One region of the Labrenzia sp. ATLA3 genome, then DNA from elsewhere that is predicted to be linked to it. Evidence: riboswitches for the same ligand, from Rfam matches in the RefSeq annotation. Region 1 holds a riboswitch; each other region holds the start of a gene.
The links. Region 1 has a riboswitch for thiamine pyrophosphate ahead of AC2A6O_RS06945 (ABC transporter permease). Riboswitches for the same ligand answer to the same signal wherever they lie in the genome.
Positions count from the first base shown of each region.

Region 1 (4,208 bases):
GCCAGGAACTTTTGGAAGCGCGGATCGTCCGTCTTGTCCTTGTTGACCACATAGATCAGCTCGTCAAAGATCGGCACATCGTTTTCTTCCGGAAAGAAGGCCTTGCCCGGTTTGCCTTCGATCTCGAGCTGGGTCAGCTCGAAATTGCGGTAGCCGCCAATCACAGCGTCCACCTGTCCGGCAAGCAGCGATCCCGACAATGCGAAATTGACGTTGACCAGCTCCACATCATCGATGGTCAATCCTGCCGATTGCAGCATCTGTCCCAGCATCGCATCCTCAAATCCGGACACGGAAAAACCGATGCTCTTGCCCTTCAGGTCCTTAAGCTCCTGAATGGGGCCGTCTTTCAGCACGATGAGCGAATTGAGCGGCGTTTCCACCAGCGTGCCGATCCACTTCAGTGGCAGTTCCTCTTCAATCTGCGCATGAAGCGTCGGCTGATAGGACACCGCAATATCGCCCTGCCCGGCAGCCACCAGCTTTGGCGGCATGGCCGGATCCGCAGGTTCGATGATCTCAACGTCCAGACCTTCCGCCTCGAAGAAGCCCTTCGTCTGCGCCGTGACCAGCGGCGCGTGGTCCGGATTTACGAACCAGTCGAGCAGCAAGGTCAGTTTCTCGCCGGCCTGCGCCGGTCCCGACGCCAGCAACCCGGCGGCAAGAACAAGAGACAGGAAGTGTTTTTTCATGAGGTCCTCCGTTGAGCGGCAGCTAGCTGAGCGTCTGCCAGGGAACAAGAATTCGGGTGAGATGGTTCACGGCAAAGCGCATGATCAGCACCATGGCCGCGAGAAGGATGAGCGCGGCGAACATCACGTCCGCCTGCATCCGGTTGCTGCTTTGAAGCATGATGAAGGCGAGGCCTCCCTTCGCCCCTGCCCACTCGCCGATGATCGCCCCCATGGGCGCAAACACGGCGGCAACCCGCAAGCCGGAGGCGAACGCCGGCAAGCCTGACGGCAGGCGGAAGAACCAGAGTTCCTTCAAACGAGACAGACGATAGAGCCGGGCAAGATCGTGCAACCCCGGGTCCAGCCGCTGCAGGCCGTCGAAAAAGGTCGATGTGACGGTGAAAAAGATGACCAGGATGATGACGACGATCTTGGATGCCAGCCCGAACCCGAGCCAGAGCACCAGGATCGGAGCGATCGCGAAGACAGGCAGGGCCTGAGTGACCAGAATGGGCGGCATGGCCAGTCTGGCGGCAACCGGAAACAGCCACAACAGAATGGAAAGCAGCGCCCCGGCCGCAGCCCCCAGCACGAAGCCGAGCACGGTCTCGTAGGCGGTGATGCCTGCATGTTGCAGCAGAAAGCCGGCATGTTTGACGAAGGCGGCAAAGACCCGGTCCGGACCGGGCAGAATGTAATGCTGCGTATCGAAGATATGGACGATGGCCGCCCAGATCGCCACGGTCACAAGCAGGCCGAACAAGGACCTGGCAACAGCCTTCAGGAAAACAATCATCCGATAGGCCCCGTTGCAATGCGCAAACAGGAACGCTTATGAGCCGATACCGGCAGTCGGATAAGCAGCCAGGGCTGCGGTCGCAGACACTTACGCATAGGATCTCCCGTCTTCGGACAAGCCGAAAATGACAATGGAGATCCGGGAATAGGCTAAGGATTCCGTCCCTTCGCCGGCATGACCCGGATCAGGTTCTAAGGGTTCGGCGTTGCGCCATCTCAGTTCCGGAAACCGGAACACCCCTCGGACCAAGTCGGAACATGCCCTGTGCGGCGAAAAAAGGCAAGTCGCCGTGAAGAGGTTTTAACCCGTTGCCAAAGACGGACGCCGCCCACCCGGAGCACCTGCACTCGGGCACGTGAGCAAGAACCCAGGTCGGTAACCTGCAAAAAACGATAAGCCTACGGAGAAGATGAGATTTCTGGTCCTCGCCCGGCTCGCAATTCATTGAGCCAGGATGGCGATGGAATGAGCGTCCATGCGCAGCATCGCAGAAGCCGCAGCAAAGCGGCTTCTTCAGATGTTCAAGGCAGGCGAAGAGTGCTTACCCGGCCTGCCAGGCCGTGATCGCTTTTTCGACAGCGTCCGCACCGACAGTCCCTTTTTCAAGGGTCAGGATACCGCGCTTGCCGTTTTCATAAAGCATCGGAATGTCGATCCAGCCGCGTTCACGCAGCAAAGCGAGATTGCGTTGCTGCTCGTTCGGCAGGCTGGACAGGGCAATCCAGAAAAAGCCCGGAGACACCTTCACCGAAGCACCAATCAGCGCGTCGCCGCGGGCTTCTTCCGTAGGCTTCATGACGAGACCCGGAACGTTGACGACATCACCCGCAGCGAAGTTTTCCGGAAACTCGTACCTGATCTCGACGAGATGGCTGGCCGGCAGGGAGTTATCGTCATTCGGCTTGATACGAATGTCGACTTTCACATCGCGCTCGGGAATTTCGACGGACGCACTCAGAACCGCCAGGGCTTCACCGTCGAGGTTGGTTTCTTCCTCGACACTCCACACAACAGCACCTTGCGCCGCAGTGCCCGCGCCACCGGATTCTTCACCTTCTTCATAAAGGATCGAGCGCTGGACTGAAGAATCAGCCGCCGAGGCAGAGGGAGCAGGCGCGTTGTCATCGGGCGAAATCGCCGACAGATTGTCTGCCGGGACGGCAACCGGATTTTCGGGTGCCGCAGGCGTCTGATCGCTATCGGTGCTCGTGACGATGGATGGTTGAGCGGGCTCGGGGGTGGCCGGCGTGTCGGCCTGAGAGGTATCGGACTGTCCGGTGATGGTCGTCGTGGTCACCGTACGGGCATCAGGCGCGACCACATCCGCCTCGCCTTCGTTCAACAGACGGTCGGTGTTCTTCGACGGCTCGTCGCCTTCGCCGGCAGTTGCCGAGACCGGCGGCTCCACATTCGAGACCGGTTGGCTGTCCGAAGCCGTTTGGGAAGACGATGTGGCAGGTACAGTGCCATTGTCTGCGCTTTGATCGCCTGCGGGTATCAGGAAATAAGCCCCGCCCAGAAGGACCAACACCAGCAGAACGGCAGCAATCACAATCGGAACGGTCCGGCTGCCGGATGCATCGCCGCGCAGCGCATCGGACGCCTTCGGCTTGGACCGCTTGTTGCGGTCTTTCTTCGGCGCCCGCTCTTGCTTGGGCTTGCCGGTCTCATCAGCTTGGTACGGCTGATCGACGGAAACGGATGCCGCTGCATCGTTTGTCGGTTCGAACAGGCCATCATCCGCCGGTTCCGCCTGCGCCGGTCCACCGAACGAAGGTTCCTGGCGCACGGGCGCCGCGCTCGGGTCGGAAGCTTCCTTTGCGCTGTGAACGGCCTGGCTGGCCGCCGTGCCAAGGGCTTCAGCCTGAGAAAGGGTTTCCTTCAGGGGCGAAGGCGCCGGTGTTTCCACCGTAGGCGCAGCAGTTTCTTCCGGCTCCTGCGGGGCCGGCACTTCCGGTGCAGCCTCTGCGGCTGGCTCAACCTGCGGCGGTGTCACCGGCGGAGCGGCGACCTCCGGCTCGGGAGCAGGCGTTTCAACCTTGGGAACGGTTGGATTGAGACCCAGGCTTTCGCGTGCAGCCTCGGCCTCCACCTTGCGGATGGATTCTTCCAGACGCAGCTGCTCAGCCGTGATTTCAGACGGCGCCAAAGGCGGTTCATAGGCTTTGAGCTGATTGACGATGGCATTGCGCGCACGGCTGTAAACGCTTCTGCGTGCAGCGCCATTGTTTTCAGGTAAAGACGCGATCGTTTTCTTCAGAATTGAATAGTAATCAGCCATCTTCCTGCCTACCGGCCGACTGCAAGGATCTGTTCTGCGGGCCCGAGATTTCGTTTCTTTCTCAGGCTTATAGCAAGTTTTTTGAAAACAGGTGCTATTTCTTCAATATGTTCGCCGCGACAGAGAACCTTGCAGTACCCTTTTTCCTAACACAATTTTGTCTATTCGACACACACATGGAACGCCGAAAACGAAGGGCGGTTGCATGCAGTGATTCGCAGCACGCAACCTAAGTCCTTAATAATGTGCTTTTAGTGTCGCATATCTCAATCCTGGAACGGATTCTGCACAAGAATTGTGTCGTCCCGTTCCGGACTTGTCGATAGAAGAGCGACCGGAGCACCGATCAGTTCTTCGACATGTCGCACATATTTGATTGCCTGCGCCGGCAGATCGGCCCAGGTCCGTGCCCCTTCGGTCGATTCCTTCCAGCCCGGCAGGCTTTCGTAGATCG
Region 1 is NZ_JBXUKV010000002.1:532,832-537,039, forward strand. Features, by position in the region: gene AC2A6O_RS06940 (ABC transporter substrate-binding protein) at 1-692, opposite strand, end outside; gene AC2A6O_RS06945 (ABC transporter permease) at 715-1,470, opposite strand; TPP riboswitch at 1,618-1,724, opposite strand; gene AC2A6O_RS06950 (hypothetical protein) at 2,015-3,754, opposite strand; gene AC2A6O_RS06955 (adenylosuccinate synthase) at 4,021-4,208, opposite strand, start outside.

Region 2 (4,208 bases), on a different contig from region 1:
GGCCCGAAACGGTATAGAGGCCGCGTTCTTCCCACCCCGCATCGAGCGGGATCCTGGCTCCCGGTTCCAGCGTTATATCCGCATAGAACATGTCGGAGGCTGTCTTCACCGGCGCCTTGTGACCATAGAGCTCACCAGCAATAAGCCTGACCGACGCGCCCTTGTCGGAAAACTCCGGCTGTTCGTCAGTGCCGTGATGCTGGAAGGTCGGGTCTGTCTCTTCCAGATGTTTGGGGAGGGCAACCCAGCTCTGCAGGCCGAACAGGGGGCGTTTTTCCTGAAGCCGTTCCGGGCGTTCGCGTTCGGAATGAACGATGCCCTTGCCCGCGCTCATCCAGTTCAGAGCGCCGGGGGCTATTGCGATCTGCGTCCCGAGGCTGTCACGGTGGTACATCTCGCCTTCAAAGAGATAGGTCACGGTCGCCAGTCCGATATGGGGATGCGGTCGCACGTCAATGCCGCCGCCAACCAGCAGTTCTGCCGGTCCCATCTGGTCGAAGAAGATGAACGGGCCAACCATCCGACGTCTGGCAGAAGGCAGAGCGCGCCTGACCGAAAATCCGCCGAGATCGGAGGTCCGCGGTACGATGATCGTTTCGATCGGGTCACAGCTTGCAGCATTTCCCGGCACGGGATCAGGGCTATTCAACCAGCTCATCTGCCTCTCCATCAAACAACAGGGCGTCTTGCGGAGTAGATAGGCACTGACAAGCTGAAGTGTCCATTGAACAGTCTGTTTCGGGTTTTCATCTCCGGCACGATCTGTATAACGGCCAGCCCTTCCTTGCTTCTCTTTGGTGCGTCATGAAACGTGTGATGATTGTTGGAGGCCCGGGTTCGGGCAAAAGCACGCTCGCCGTTGCCCTTTGCCAGAAAACCGGACTGCCGGTCTACCATATGGACAAGATCCACTACCGGTCCGGTTGGAATGAACGGACGCGGCAGGAAAAGGACCAGATGACTCATGAGGTTCATCTGAAGGAGGCGTGGATCTTCGAAGGCGGCCATTCAAGCACCTACGCGGAACGTGTCGAGCGCGCCGATACGTTCATCTGGTTGGACTTTCCGGTCTCGCGCCGCATTTTTCGGGTGGTGAAGCGGTCCGTGCAATACCACGGACAGAGCCGGCCAGATCTGGCGGAAGGCTGCCCGGAGCAGTTCAACTGGCAAACCGTCGAATTCCTGAGGTTCATATGGCGAACCAGACACTCGGCCAGAGCCAAGCTGGAGCGCATCTACCGCGAACCTCCGCATCATCTGACAGTCTACCGTCTACGCACCCTTGCAGAGATCAACGACTTTCTGGACGGATGTCAGGAACGAAGCTGAAGATCTATTCGGTCTCTTGACAGTTACACCCGACGAGCGGCACAACAGACGCTCACCCGGGGGGCCTCGACAAGAGGCTGAGATACTGCTGGCGCGATTGCGCAGTGCAGGGACCCGACGAACCTGATCCAGGTCATGCTGGCGAAGGGAAGGTGCTCTCGGCCAAGTGCAATTGCCACCGCAATGCGACCACCCCGGCCACCTTTCCAAGCTGACTGTCCGAAGTGCGGGGCTGTTCCGGTCCTTGCGGAGAAGCGTTGAATGCAGGCGGTCTACCAGACATTCCGCGATGGCGAACGATTGACGTTCTCCCTGGCAAGAGAGGCGGGATGAAGGTCGGTATCAAAGGCGCCGGAGTTGCCGGTCTGGCTCTGGCGCATGAGCTTGTCTCGCGCGGTGTGCAAGTTGAGCTGCTGGAAAAGAACGGGGATCTGTCCGCCAGTGCCTCCTGGCTTGCTGGCGGTATGCTGGCGCCCTGGTGCGAGCGGGAGAGTGCCGAGGAAGTTGTTCTGCGGCTCGGGCAAACATCTATCGGCTGGTGGAGCAAGGCTCTGCCAGGGCAGGTCAGGCACAACGGGACACTGGTTGTTGCCGCGCCGCGCGATGCTGGTGAACTCAACCGGTTTGCATCTCGTACCAGTGGCTTTACATGGCTCGACAGTGACGCGCTGGGCACACTCGAGCCGGACCTTGCAGGCCGATTTGCAAAGGGACTTCATTTTGCCGCGGAAGCCCATCTCGATCCTCGGCAAGCTCTCACGGCGTTGCTGGCAAAAGTGTCTGCAAGCGGTGCAGAGGCCAGTTTTAAGACCGAGCACTTTGCTTCGGCAACCGATCTTGTCGCCGATTGTACCGGCATGGCTGCGCCCGATCCGCACCTGCGGCCCGTTCGCGGTGAAATGCTGCTGCTCCACGCGCCGGATGTCTCACTTTCGCGGCCTGTGCGTTTTCTGCACCCGCGCATCCCGGTCTATGTCGTGCCGCGTGACAACGGGGTCTTCATGGTCGGGGCGACCATGATTGAAAGCGGCGACCGGGAGGCGGTCAGTGTTCGGTCGACCATGGAACTCCTCAATGCCGCCTACGGCCTGCATCCGGGCTTTGCGGAGGCAAAGATCATCGAGACCGGGGCGGGCCTGCGCCCGGCCTATCCCGACAATCTTCCTCGCGTCACGCTTTCCGGCAACACGTTGTCACTGAACGGATTTTACAGGCACGGCTTTCTGCTTGCCCCGCATTTTGCCATGGAGGCAGCAGACAGGATCGTGCAACATCTTCAGGAGAAGTCCCTTGAAGCTAACCATTAACGGCGTACCTCAGGAAGTTGCCAGCGCGACGCTGGCAGCGCTTCTGGATGAGCTGGCCTATGACCATGAGTTTCTGGCCACGGCGCGCAACGGCGATCTGGTGTGCGCAGAAAAACGGGGCGATTGCGTCCTTGAGGCGGGAGACCGGATCGAGATCCTGTCACCGATGCAGGGAGGCTGACGATCATGTTTGAAGTTTATGGGGAACCGTTCGCATCGCGTTTTCTGCTCGGAACGGCGCAATATCCTTCACCGCAAATCCTGGCGGATGCGGTGAGGGCATCGGGTGCAGAAATTCTGACCGTGTCTCTGCGGCGTGAAACGGCGGGAAGTGGCACAGGTGGCAGGTTCTGGGATCTGATCCGGGAATTGAACGTCAAGGTACTGCCCAACACAGCCGGATGTCATTCGGTGAAGGAAGCTGTTACGACCGCAAGGATGGCGCGGGACCTTTTTCGCACCGACTGGATCAAGCTGGAAGTAATCGGCCATCACGACAGCCTGCAGCCGGATGTCTTTGGCCTTGTGGAGGCGGCAAGCATCCTGAGCGATGACGGCTTCAAGGTGTTTCCCTATACGACAGACGATATTGTCGTCGGCGAACGGCTGGTTGAGGCGGGCTGTCAGGTGTTGATGCCCTGGTGCGCGCCGATCGGTTCGGCGAAAGGGCCGGTCAATCTGGATGCCCTTCGTGCTTACCGCAGCCATTTCAGCGGCGTTCCTCTTGTCGTGGATGCCGGTCTCGGCCGGCCGTCTCACGCGGCCGCTGTTCTAGAACTCGGTTTCGATGCAGTGCTGTTGAATACGGCTGTCGCAAAGGCCGGACATCCAGTCGCCATGGCAAAGGCCTTTGCGATGGCAATCGAGGCCGGACGACTGGCCTGTGAAGCCCAACCCCTGGAACCTCGCGACATGGCGGTTCCTTCTACCCCGGTTCTTGGAATGGCGGTGTTTGAATGAAACTCGATCCTTTTTATCCCATCGTTGACAGTTCCGACTGGATCGCGCGGCTGGTGCCGCTTGGCATCAAACTGGTTCAACTGCGGATCAAGGACGCAAGCGAAGACATCCTGCGCAAGGAAATCGCAGCTTCCAGAAGCGTTTGCGTGAACCACGGTTGCCAACTTGTCGTCAACGACTATTGGCAACTCGCGATCGAAGAGGGCTGCGATTTTGTCCATCTTGGTCAGGAAGACCTTGCCGACGCCGACGTTGCAGCCATTTGCAAAGCCGGTTTGAAACTTGGCGTGTCGACCCATGACGGCGAAGAGCTGCAAACAGCTCTTGCTACCGAGCCCGATTATGTCGCGCTCGGGCCCGTCTATCCGACGATCTTGAAAGAGCTCAAATGGGCACCGCAAGGCCTTGAAAAGATCGGCCGGTGGAAGCAGCAGATCGGCAGCCTTCCTCTGGTGGCCATTGGTGGCCTCAACCCGGAGCGTCTTCCTGGCGTGTTCGAAAATGGTGCGGATATCGCAGCCGTCGCCACTGACATCACGCGCAACGCCGATCCGGAAGCGCGCACGAGGGAATGGATTGAGGCGACGCAGCGCTGGCGCTAGCGGTCCTGCT
Region 2 is NZ_JBXUKV010000001.1:341,259-345,466, reverse strand. Features, by position in the region: gene AC2A6O_RS01540 (pirin family protein) at 1-658, opposite strand, end outside; gene AC2A6O_RS01535 (P-loop NTPase family protein) at 817-1,329, shown strand; TPP riboswitch at 1,377-1,497, shown strand; gene thiO (glycine oxidase ThiO) at 1,659-2,636, shown strand; gene thiS (sulfur carrier protein ThiS) at 2,620-2,817, shown strand; gene AC2A6O_RS01520 (thiazole synthase) at 2,823-3,596, shown strand; gene AC2A6O_RS01515 (thiamine phosphate synthase) at 3,593-4,198, shown strand.
Region 2: another riboswitch for thiamine pyrophosphate. It lies ahead of thiO (glycine oxidase ThiO); the one in region 1 lies ahead of AC2A6O_RS06945 (ABC transporter permease).

Region 3 (4,208 bases), on a different contig from region 1:
CGTCCACTCCTTGTTGGCGTAATCGCCGAAACGGCGTGGATCGAGATCTGACGTGTTGAGGCTGTTGGCGCCTTCCACAATGCGTTCCGACAGATAGTAGCCGATCGCCCCACCCCACAGGATGCCGCCGGGCACGCCTTCGGCAAGCCAGACATTCTCAAGGCCCCAGGCGGGCCCGACCAGCGGTAGTTCGTCAGCAGTCATCTGGAACGGACCACGGACATTGGCCTTGATGCCGACCCGGCCAAGGGCAGGAACCATCTCGATGGCTGTTTCCCAGTTCCAGGCAACGGCGTCGAAGTCTTCTTCCACGAGATCTGCGCCGAACCACTCTGGAACGCCGTTTTCGGCAAAGAGCTTCAGGTGTTCGGTTCTTTCGTAAGGGCCGAACATGAGCCCGTCGCCTTCTTCCCGGAGATAGCCCTCAAAACCCTCGTCGCGGAGGATTGGCATTTCCGGCAGGCCCTGACGCTTGCGCTCGACGATTTCCGGCACCTTATCCGTGATCCAGTATTGATGCAGAATGGGAATGGCGGGGATTTCGAGACCAAGCATGGCACCTGTCTGACGGGCGTAGTTCCCGGTCGCGCAAATAATGTGTTCGCAGATGATCTCGCCGTTATTTGTGTGGATTTTCCATTCCCCGCCGGAGGTTCGCTCGAAGCTCTTTACCTCTGTTTTGAGATGCACCTTGGCGCCAAGGTCGCGTGCCCCTTTCGCCATGGCCTGCGTGACGTCAGCCGGCGCGATATGACCATCATCGGGGTGATAAAGCGCGGCCAGCATATCGGTGTTGTTTTCCAGAAGCGGCCAGAGTTCGCGGGCTTCGGAAGGGGTTACCAACTCGGCGCGAATTCCCTGTACGGCGGCGACGCTCATGTAGCTCTTGTATTCATCGAGCCGGTCGCTTGTATTGGCAATGCGAAGCTGGCCGCACTTGTGCCAGCCGACATGCTGACCGGTTTCGGCTTCAAGACCCTCATAGATCTCGATCGTTTTCGCAATCATCAGGCCGACATTGATATTGCGCGCGTAAGAGGGAATAAGGCCAGCCGCGTGCCAGGTCGAACCTGCGGTTAACTGGGTTCTTTCGAGAAGAGCCACATCCGTCCAACCGCGTTTTGCCAAGCCATAAAGAATTGCTGCGCCGACGCAGCCGCCACCGATTACGACAGCACGAGCATGAGTTCGCATGGGGTCATTCCTTTGGTTGCTTCAACGTGAGATTACCGACCGCAAAACCGGCTTGTAACGTTGCAAAAAATGCAAACTGGCATAACCTGAAATTATGCATCGGTTACGCTCGCTTGTTCCTTCGGCCAATTATCTTTTCGTTTTTGAAGCTGCCGCGCGGCGTGGCAGTTTCACGGCTGCGGCCGAAGAATTGAATGTCAGTCAGCCAGCGGTCAGTAAAACGATCAAGCTTTTGGAAGAGGCGACCGGACTTCAGCTCTTCCGGCGCGAACACAAGCGCCTGGAACTGACGGCGGAGGGGTTGCGGTTCTACAAGGAAATCCAGCAGTCGTTTGACCATTTGCATATGGTGCTGACCTCGCTGAGACGTCAGCTTTCAAAGGACACGGTGCGAGTTTCCTTCTCGACCTCGTTCATTCAGCTTTGGCTGTTGCCGCGGCTGAAAGGTTTCAAGGCAAAGTATCCCGACGTTTCGCTCCACATTGCCGAAAGCAGCCGGGACGATCAGGATCTCATTGTCGAGGATATCGATCTTTCGGCGCGGCTCGGGCGCGGGGAGTGGCCCGGCGTCCATGCCTGGGAATTCGTCACCGAGGAGATCCTCCCGGTTTGCAGCCCGGAGTATCTGCGCGAGCGAGGCCCCATTTCAACGCCGGCACAGCTTCTCAAGCACCCGCTTCTGCATTTTGAGGAGCGACACCGAACGCGTCTGGGTTGGAAAGAGTGGATGATGCATCACTCCGTCCCGGTGACAAAATTGGATCTCGATGCCGTCTTCACCGATGCGCTGGCCTCTATTGAAGCGGCAGTTCACGGCCATGGGATTGCGCTTGGATGGAAACACCTGGTGCAAGACCATGTGCGCGCCGGGCGCCTCGTTTATCCGCTAAAGTCGGTCTATCGATCAGGCGAAACGATTTTCCTCGTCATGCCGGCGCAAAGGCCACCGAAGCCAGGTGCTTTGCTGTTTCGAGACTGGCTTCTTCAACAAAGTGCCGATGCCGCATTCTCTTTTGAGTGAGCGGTGACCAGCCGAACCTTTGACATTTTTCAAAGAGATACGCCGAGATGATTAAGGGCTGAATCGCGCGAATTGACCAAGGAAGTCGAGTGGCGGCACCAGGCTTGGCTAACCTCTAGGGAGGTAGCCAGTCTTGTTAAAAATGCTTCGAACCGTCCCACTTTGCATTGACAATGGCCCCATTTTGACGGTCGATGGCAACGTTACCAGGGGGGTCCCGCCAAGGGGCTGAGATTCTGCTGGGCCGTTCAAGACGGCAGCGCAGTGACCCGTTGAACCTGATCCAGTTCATACTGGCGTAGGGACGGTGCGAGCGCTGCAAGTCTGACGTTGCCCCGGATGCGGGCTGTTGTGGCGTCTTTCCATCTTTCCGGCTTCGAACTGGGTCTCCAACCTGAAGATTGGAGCCTCAAATGAATTTTCCCGTCAAGGCGATCACGTCCGAGATCACCAAAGAGCCGCTGCCGGCCTCGACCAAGGTTTACAAACCGGGTGAAATCCATCCGTTTATCCGCGTGCCCATGCGTGAGATCGCGGTTCATCCGACTGCGGGCGAGCCGCCGGTGGCAGTCTACGATGCCTCCGGTCCCTACACCGATCCGGCCCAATCCATCGACATCGAAAAGGGCCTGCCGCGGCTTCGCACTGAGTGGATCGCCGCCCGCAGTGACACGGAGGAATACGAGGGCCGCATGGTCAAGCCCGAGGACAACGGCTTTGCCAGCGGAGAGCGTCTGACCCCGGGATTCCCGAACCTCAAGACACCACGCCGCGCCAGGGCCGGAAAGGCGGTCACCCAGATGGCCTATGCACGTGCCGGCATCATTACCCCGGAAATGGAATTCATCGCTATTCGCGAGAACCTCGGGCGCAAGGCACTGAGGGGTGAGGCTGGCCGTGATGGCGAGAGCTTTGGCGCCGCTATCCCGGATTTCGTCACGCCTGACTTCGTCCGCGAGGAAGTTGCCCGCGGCCGGGCGATCATCCCGTCGAACATCAACCACCCGGAAGCAGAGCCGATGATCATCGGCCGGAATTTTTTGGTGAAGATCAACGCCAATATCGGCAATTCCGCGGTCACCTCGTCGATGGCCGAGGAGGTCGAGAAGATGGTCTGGGCGACCCGCTGGGGCGCCGATACCGTCATGGACCTGTCGACCGGCCGCAACATCCACAACATCCGTGAATGGATCATCCGCAATTCGCCGGTTCCGATTGGCACGGTGCCGCTCTATCAGGCACTAGAGAAAGTCGGCGGCGTTGCCGAGGATCTGACCTGGGAGATCTTCCGCGACACGCTGATCGAACAGGCAGAGCAGGGAGTCGATTATTTCACCATCCACGCCGGCGTGCGGCTTCACTACATTCCGCTGACCGTCAACCGGGTCACCGGCATCGTCTCGCGCGGCGGTTCGATCATGGCCAAATGGTGCCTGCATCATCACAAGGAGAGCTTCCTCTACGAGCATTTCGAAGAAATCTGCGACATCGCCAGGGCCTATGATGTTTCCTTCTCGCTCGGCGACGGTCTGCGGCCGGGCTCGATTGCCGATGCCAACGACGCCGCGCAATTCGCCGAGCTGGAAACGCTTGGTGAACTGACGAAAACGGCCTGGGCGAAGGATTGCCAGGTCATGATCGAAGGTCCCGGGCATGTACCGATGCACAAGATCAAGGAGAACATGGACAAGCAGCTCGACGTGTGCGGTGAAGCGCCATTCTACACGCTCGGCCCGCTGACGACCGACATCGCTCCCGGCTACGATCACATCACGTCTGGCATCGGCGCGGCGATGATCGGCTGGTTTGGAACGGCGATGCTCTGCTATGTCACGCCCAAGGAGCATCTCGGCCTTCCAGATCGCGACGACGTGAAGACAGGCGTGATCACCTACAAGATCGCCGCTCATGCTGCTGATCTCGCCAAGGGCCATCCGGCGGCGAAGATCCGCGACGACGCGCTCTCGCGCGCCCGCTTCGAATTCCGCTGGGA
Region 3 is NZ_JBXUKV010000010.1:230,374-234,581, reverse strand. Features, by position in the region: gene AC2A6O_RS26360 (GcvT family protein) at 1-1,194, opposite strand, end outside; gene AC2A6O_RS26355 (LysR substrate-binding domain-containing protein) at 1,289-2,215, shown strand; TPP riboswitch at 2,414-2,538, shown strand; gene thiC (phosphomethylpyrimidine synthase ThiC) at 2,629-4,208, shown strand, end outside.
Region 3: another riboswitch for thiamine pyrophosphate. It lies ahead of thiC (phosphomethylpyrimidine synthase ThiC); the one in region 1 lies ahead of AC2A6O_RS06945 (ABC transporter permease).

Region 4 (4,208 bases), on a different contig from region 1:
GCCCGCAGCACTGGCAAGAAAGTTAGCCGTCCCGGGCTTCCATGAACCGGCGCATGGCGACATCGCTCCAGGGAGCCAGACGGGACCGGGCAGCGATGTGGCTATCGTAGATCCTCTGACTGAGCGCATCCTTGCTTGCAAATTCGGCCAGCACCTCGGCAGAGGTCGCCCGCAGCGCCTCCAGCACATCATCCGGATAGGGGCGAACAACGACGCCGTCTTCCTCCTGCAACAGCTGCAGCGCGCCCGCATTTTCCCAATCGCTTTCGGCAAGCGACCGGCCGTTTTCGGCTTTGCAGGCTTCCAGAATGATCGCGCGAAGGTCTTCCGGCAGACCTTCCAGCGCCACTGTGTTGAAGATCGCTTCACCGGTTCCGTTGGGCTCATGAAACCCGGGCGTATAGTAGGACTTGGCAGCTTTCTGGAAGCCCATTGCACGGTCCGACCATGGCCCCAGGAATTCCGTGGCATCCAGCACCCCGCTGTCCAGCGCCTGGAACAGCTCGCCGGGTGGCAGACTGATAGGCGTTGCCCCAAGCCTGCGCATCACTTCGCCGCCAAGACCCGGCATGCGGATCTTCAGCCCCTTGAGATCGTCCAGCGTGTTGATCTCGCGCTTGAACCAGCCCCCCATCTGAACGCCGGTATTTCCGGCCATGACGGGCCGTAGCCCGAAGGGAGCATAAAGCTCGTCCCAGAGCGCCTGACCGCCCCCCTGTTCGATCCAGGTAATGTGTTCATGCGGCAGCAGGCCGAACGGGATGGCCGTGAAATAGACCGAGGCCGGGATCTTGCCCTGCCAGAAAAACGAGGCCGTATGCGCCATCTGCGCCGTACCCGCGGAAACTGCCTCGAACACGCCCAGCGCCGGCACCAGTTCACCGGCTGCGTAAAGCCGGATGCGCAGCCGTCCTCCGGACATAAGTTCGATCCTGTCCGCAATGCGCTGCGCCGTCATCCCGGGACCCGGCAGGTTTTTCGGCCAGGATGTCACCATCTTCCATTCCAGCGTCGCCTGTTCCTGCGCCAGCGCAGGGGCAGCCAATGCGCTGGCTCCGACGGCGGCGGATGCCCCCAGAAGCCCTCTGCGACTGATCCGTCCGGTTTCGGTCTTTGGCTGACTGGTCATCTCACTTGCTCCAGAACGCGTGGAAATGATGAACGGGGCCATGACCACTGCCGATGTGCAATTCATCGGCGGCGGCGATTGCGGCCTGAATATAGGATTTGGCGGACCGTACGGCCGCTTCCATGTCCTGCCCCTTGGCAAGTCCCGCGGCTATGGCCGACGACAGCGTACAGCCGGTTCCGTGGGTGTTGTCGGTCTTGACCCTGTCGGACCGGAGCCAGATCGCATTGCCTTCACGGTCCAGCAGCAGGTCCGCACTTTGCGCGCCGGCCCCGTGCCCGCCCTTGAGCAGAACCGAGTTGGCTCCGAGGCCGAGAAGACGCTCTGCCTGTGTGTGCATCTGCGTTTCGTCTGCCGCCACATCGGCCTGCAACATGCGGGCAGCTTCATGCAGGTTCGGTGTCACGATGTCGGCCAGCGGCAGCAACAGGGTGATCAACGTGTCCACGGCACTGTCCGCCAACAGGGGATCCCCGGATGCGGCAACCATCACAGGATCAAGCACCACTGTGCCCGTCTCGAGCGTCTGCAGCCCTTCCGCCACGGCCTCGATCGTATCGACCTTCGACAGCATGCCGATCTTGGTTGCCTTGACGGTCAGGTCGGTGAAGACTGCGGTCATCTGGGCGCGGACGAAATCCGGCGGCACATCGTGAATGGCGCTGACACCCAGCGTGTTCTGCGCTGTTAGTGCCGCAATGACGCTCGCGCCATAGACACCATTGGCGGAGAAGGTCTTGAGATCCGCCTGAATACCGGCTCCGCCGCCGGAATCCGATCCTGCAATGGTCACCGCGATTGCGGTCATGAAAGCCTCCAGAATGTAAAATGACGGCAAGCGCGCATCAGCCGGTCTTGAGACGGGTTTCAATGTCGCGGTCGGTCAGTGAATAGAGCGCGTCGAGCAATTCCGGCACGAGACTGCCCGGCCCGGCCGACTGGCCCGCGGCAATTTCGCCGGCAATGTTAAAGACGGACAGTCCGCAAGCGGCGGCCAACGCCCGGTCGTTTTCGACACTCAGGAACGCTGCCAGAACCGCACCACCAGCACAGCCGGTGGCCGTCACGCGCGACATCAGCGGATCACCGTTGCGCAGCAGGAAGTCTTCACCCCGGCTTTCGATCCTGTCCTCCGGGCCGGTCACGGCAAAAACCGTTCCCGCCTCTATCAGGTTATCGACATCCGCCCGATCCGGCAAAAGCGCGGCAAGTTCATCCGAATTCAGCCGCACCAGATCCGGTTTCGGCTCCAGAAGCTCACGCGCAAAGGCACAGCGAACGGGGGACCGGTTGACGAAAACCGGATCGACACAGACCGGCCGGCCGGCCTTCCTGGCAGCTTCGATGGCAAGCGGGATGGCCGCGCGGCGTTCCTCGTCGAGCGTGCCGAGGTTCACCAGCAGCGCGTCGGCGCCGCCAGCAAAGGCGGCAACTTCCTCCCGCGCGATCGTCATGGAAGGGATGGCGCCAAGTGCCAGCAGCACATTGGCAGTGAAATTCTGCGCGACAGCGTTGGTTATAGCGTGAACACGCGGCGTTTTCTGCCGCACTCGCTCCAGCATGGTGAAGACAAGTTCAGCGCTCAACGCCTGCGTGGAAGCGGCGACGGACAGGCTCATAACGGCTCTCCTGTGACGGAAAACCCATTGCCGGTATTCCGGAAAAGACGTGTTGCGGGAAGTGGTGTTTGCATCATGATCTCAAATCCCTCCGCCGGTATCAGCCGGATCAGGTTCAAGGAGTTGGCAAGCCGCCTCTCAGCCCGAACCTGAATGGCCGGGCACCCCCATGAGATGTTTGCACTGCTAACAAGCTGGCAGCGCGATTGCAAGACCCGGCATGTGCAGAGCCGCCACTCCGCAATTGACTGGCGCAAGGAGATGGGCGATGTCCTAGTCTACTTTTTGTGAATCTGTCGCCCGGCCCTTTTTCGAAACCGAACGGCCCGGTGAACGGTTCAGGTGACACGCTCACCCACTTCAAACCCCAACTGCCGGAGCGCCCCATGGTACCGTTTTTCGTGATGATCAAATGCCAGTTGGGCAAGACCTATCAGGTTGCCAACGCAATTGCGGACGCTGAAATTGCGTCCGAAGTCTATTCGACCTCCGGCGACTACGATCTCCTGGTGAAATTCTATGTCGAGGACGGTTCGGACATCGGTCATTTCGTGAACGAGAAGGTCCATCCGATCGACGGCATTCAGGACACCAAAACCATCATAACCTTCAAAGCTTTCTAAGGTCAGACCCGGACAATTTCCATGCAGCTTCTTAAATCCGCAGCCCTTTGCCTGAGCCTTGCTCTTGCCCCCCTCAGCACCACCGCATCCGCGCAAGGCATGCCGCCGGAGCAGATCAAGCAGATCCTGGACATGACCAAGGCCAACTGGGTGTCATTCCGCGACTGGCAGGGCCAGGAGCTGATCTATTTCACCCACCTGGAATCCTGGAAGTGCGGTATCGACTATGTCTTCTACGGACTGAACGACGGCCCGATTGACCAGGAATGGCAACTGGAAGCCTGTGATCCGGACAACCCCAACGTCGTGCTCAAGGAAAAACCGTACCTGGAACTTCCCGCCGGGTCGGCCCAGTCGATCAGCGTGCAGCTGATCTACAAGGACGGCACCAAGAGCGCGACCGAGCGGTTCGAGTACAAGCCGCAATAAGGCTGAATTAAGAAACCACCCGTATTCGCCGTCATTCCGGACAAGCGCAGTAAAGCTGCGCGCAGATCCGGAATCCAGCGCATCAGCGTGAGCGGAGCGAACTCTTTTCTATTCGTGTAATGCCGCGCCAAAGGCGCGAAATAAGTCTGGATTCCGGATCAGCGCTCGGCTTCGCCTCACTTGTCCGGAATGACTCAGGAAAGGCAGTGTGACCTGCCCTCTTGTCTCTCCCGCCTACGAACGCGACGGCGACGACGCCCGGCGGGCCTTGGTCCGGTCCAGGCCGAGCTTGTGTTCACGGTAGATGACGAAGATACCGGCGGCAATCACGATTGCCGCCCCCAGCACCACCGTCGGCAGCGGCGTTTCATTGAAGATCACCCAGCCGACAATGATCGCCCACAGCAT
Region 4 is NZ_JBXUKV010000004.1:559,193-563,400, forward strand. Features, by position in the region: gene AC2A6O_RS14080 (TRAP transporter substrate-binding protein) at 23-1,129, opposite strand; gene thiD (bifunctional hydroxymethylpyrimidine kinase/phosphomethylpyrimidine kinase) at 1,131-1,937, opposite strand; gene thiM (hydroxyethylthiazole kinase) at 1,975-2,748, opposite strand; TPP riboswitch at 2,817-2,927, opposite strand; gene AC2A6O_RS14095 (Lrp/AsnC ligand binding domain-containing protein) at 3,135-3,371, shown strand; gene AC2A6O_RS14100 (hypothetical protein) at 3,393-3,800, shown strand; gene AC2A6O_RS14105 (DMT family transporter) at 4,035-4,208, opposite strand, start outside.
Region 4: another riboswitch for thiamine pyrophosphate. It lies ahead of thiM (hydroxyethylthiazole kinase); the one in region 1 lies ahead of AC2A6O_RS06945 (ABC transporter permease).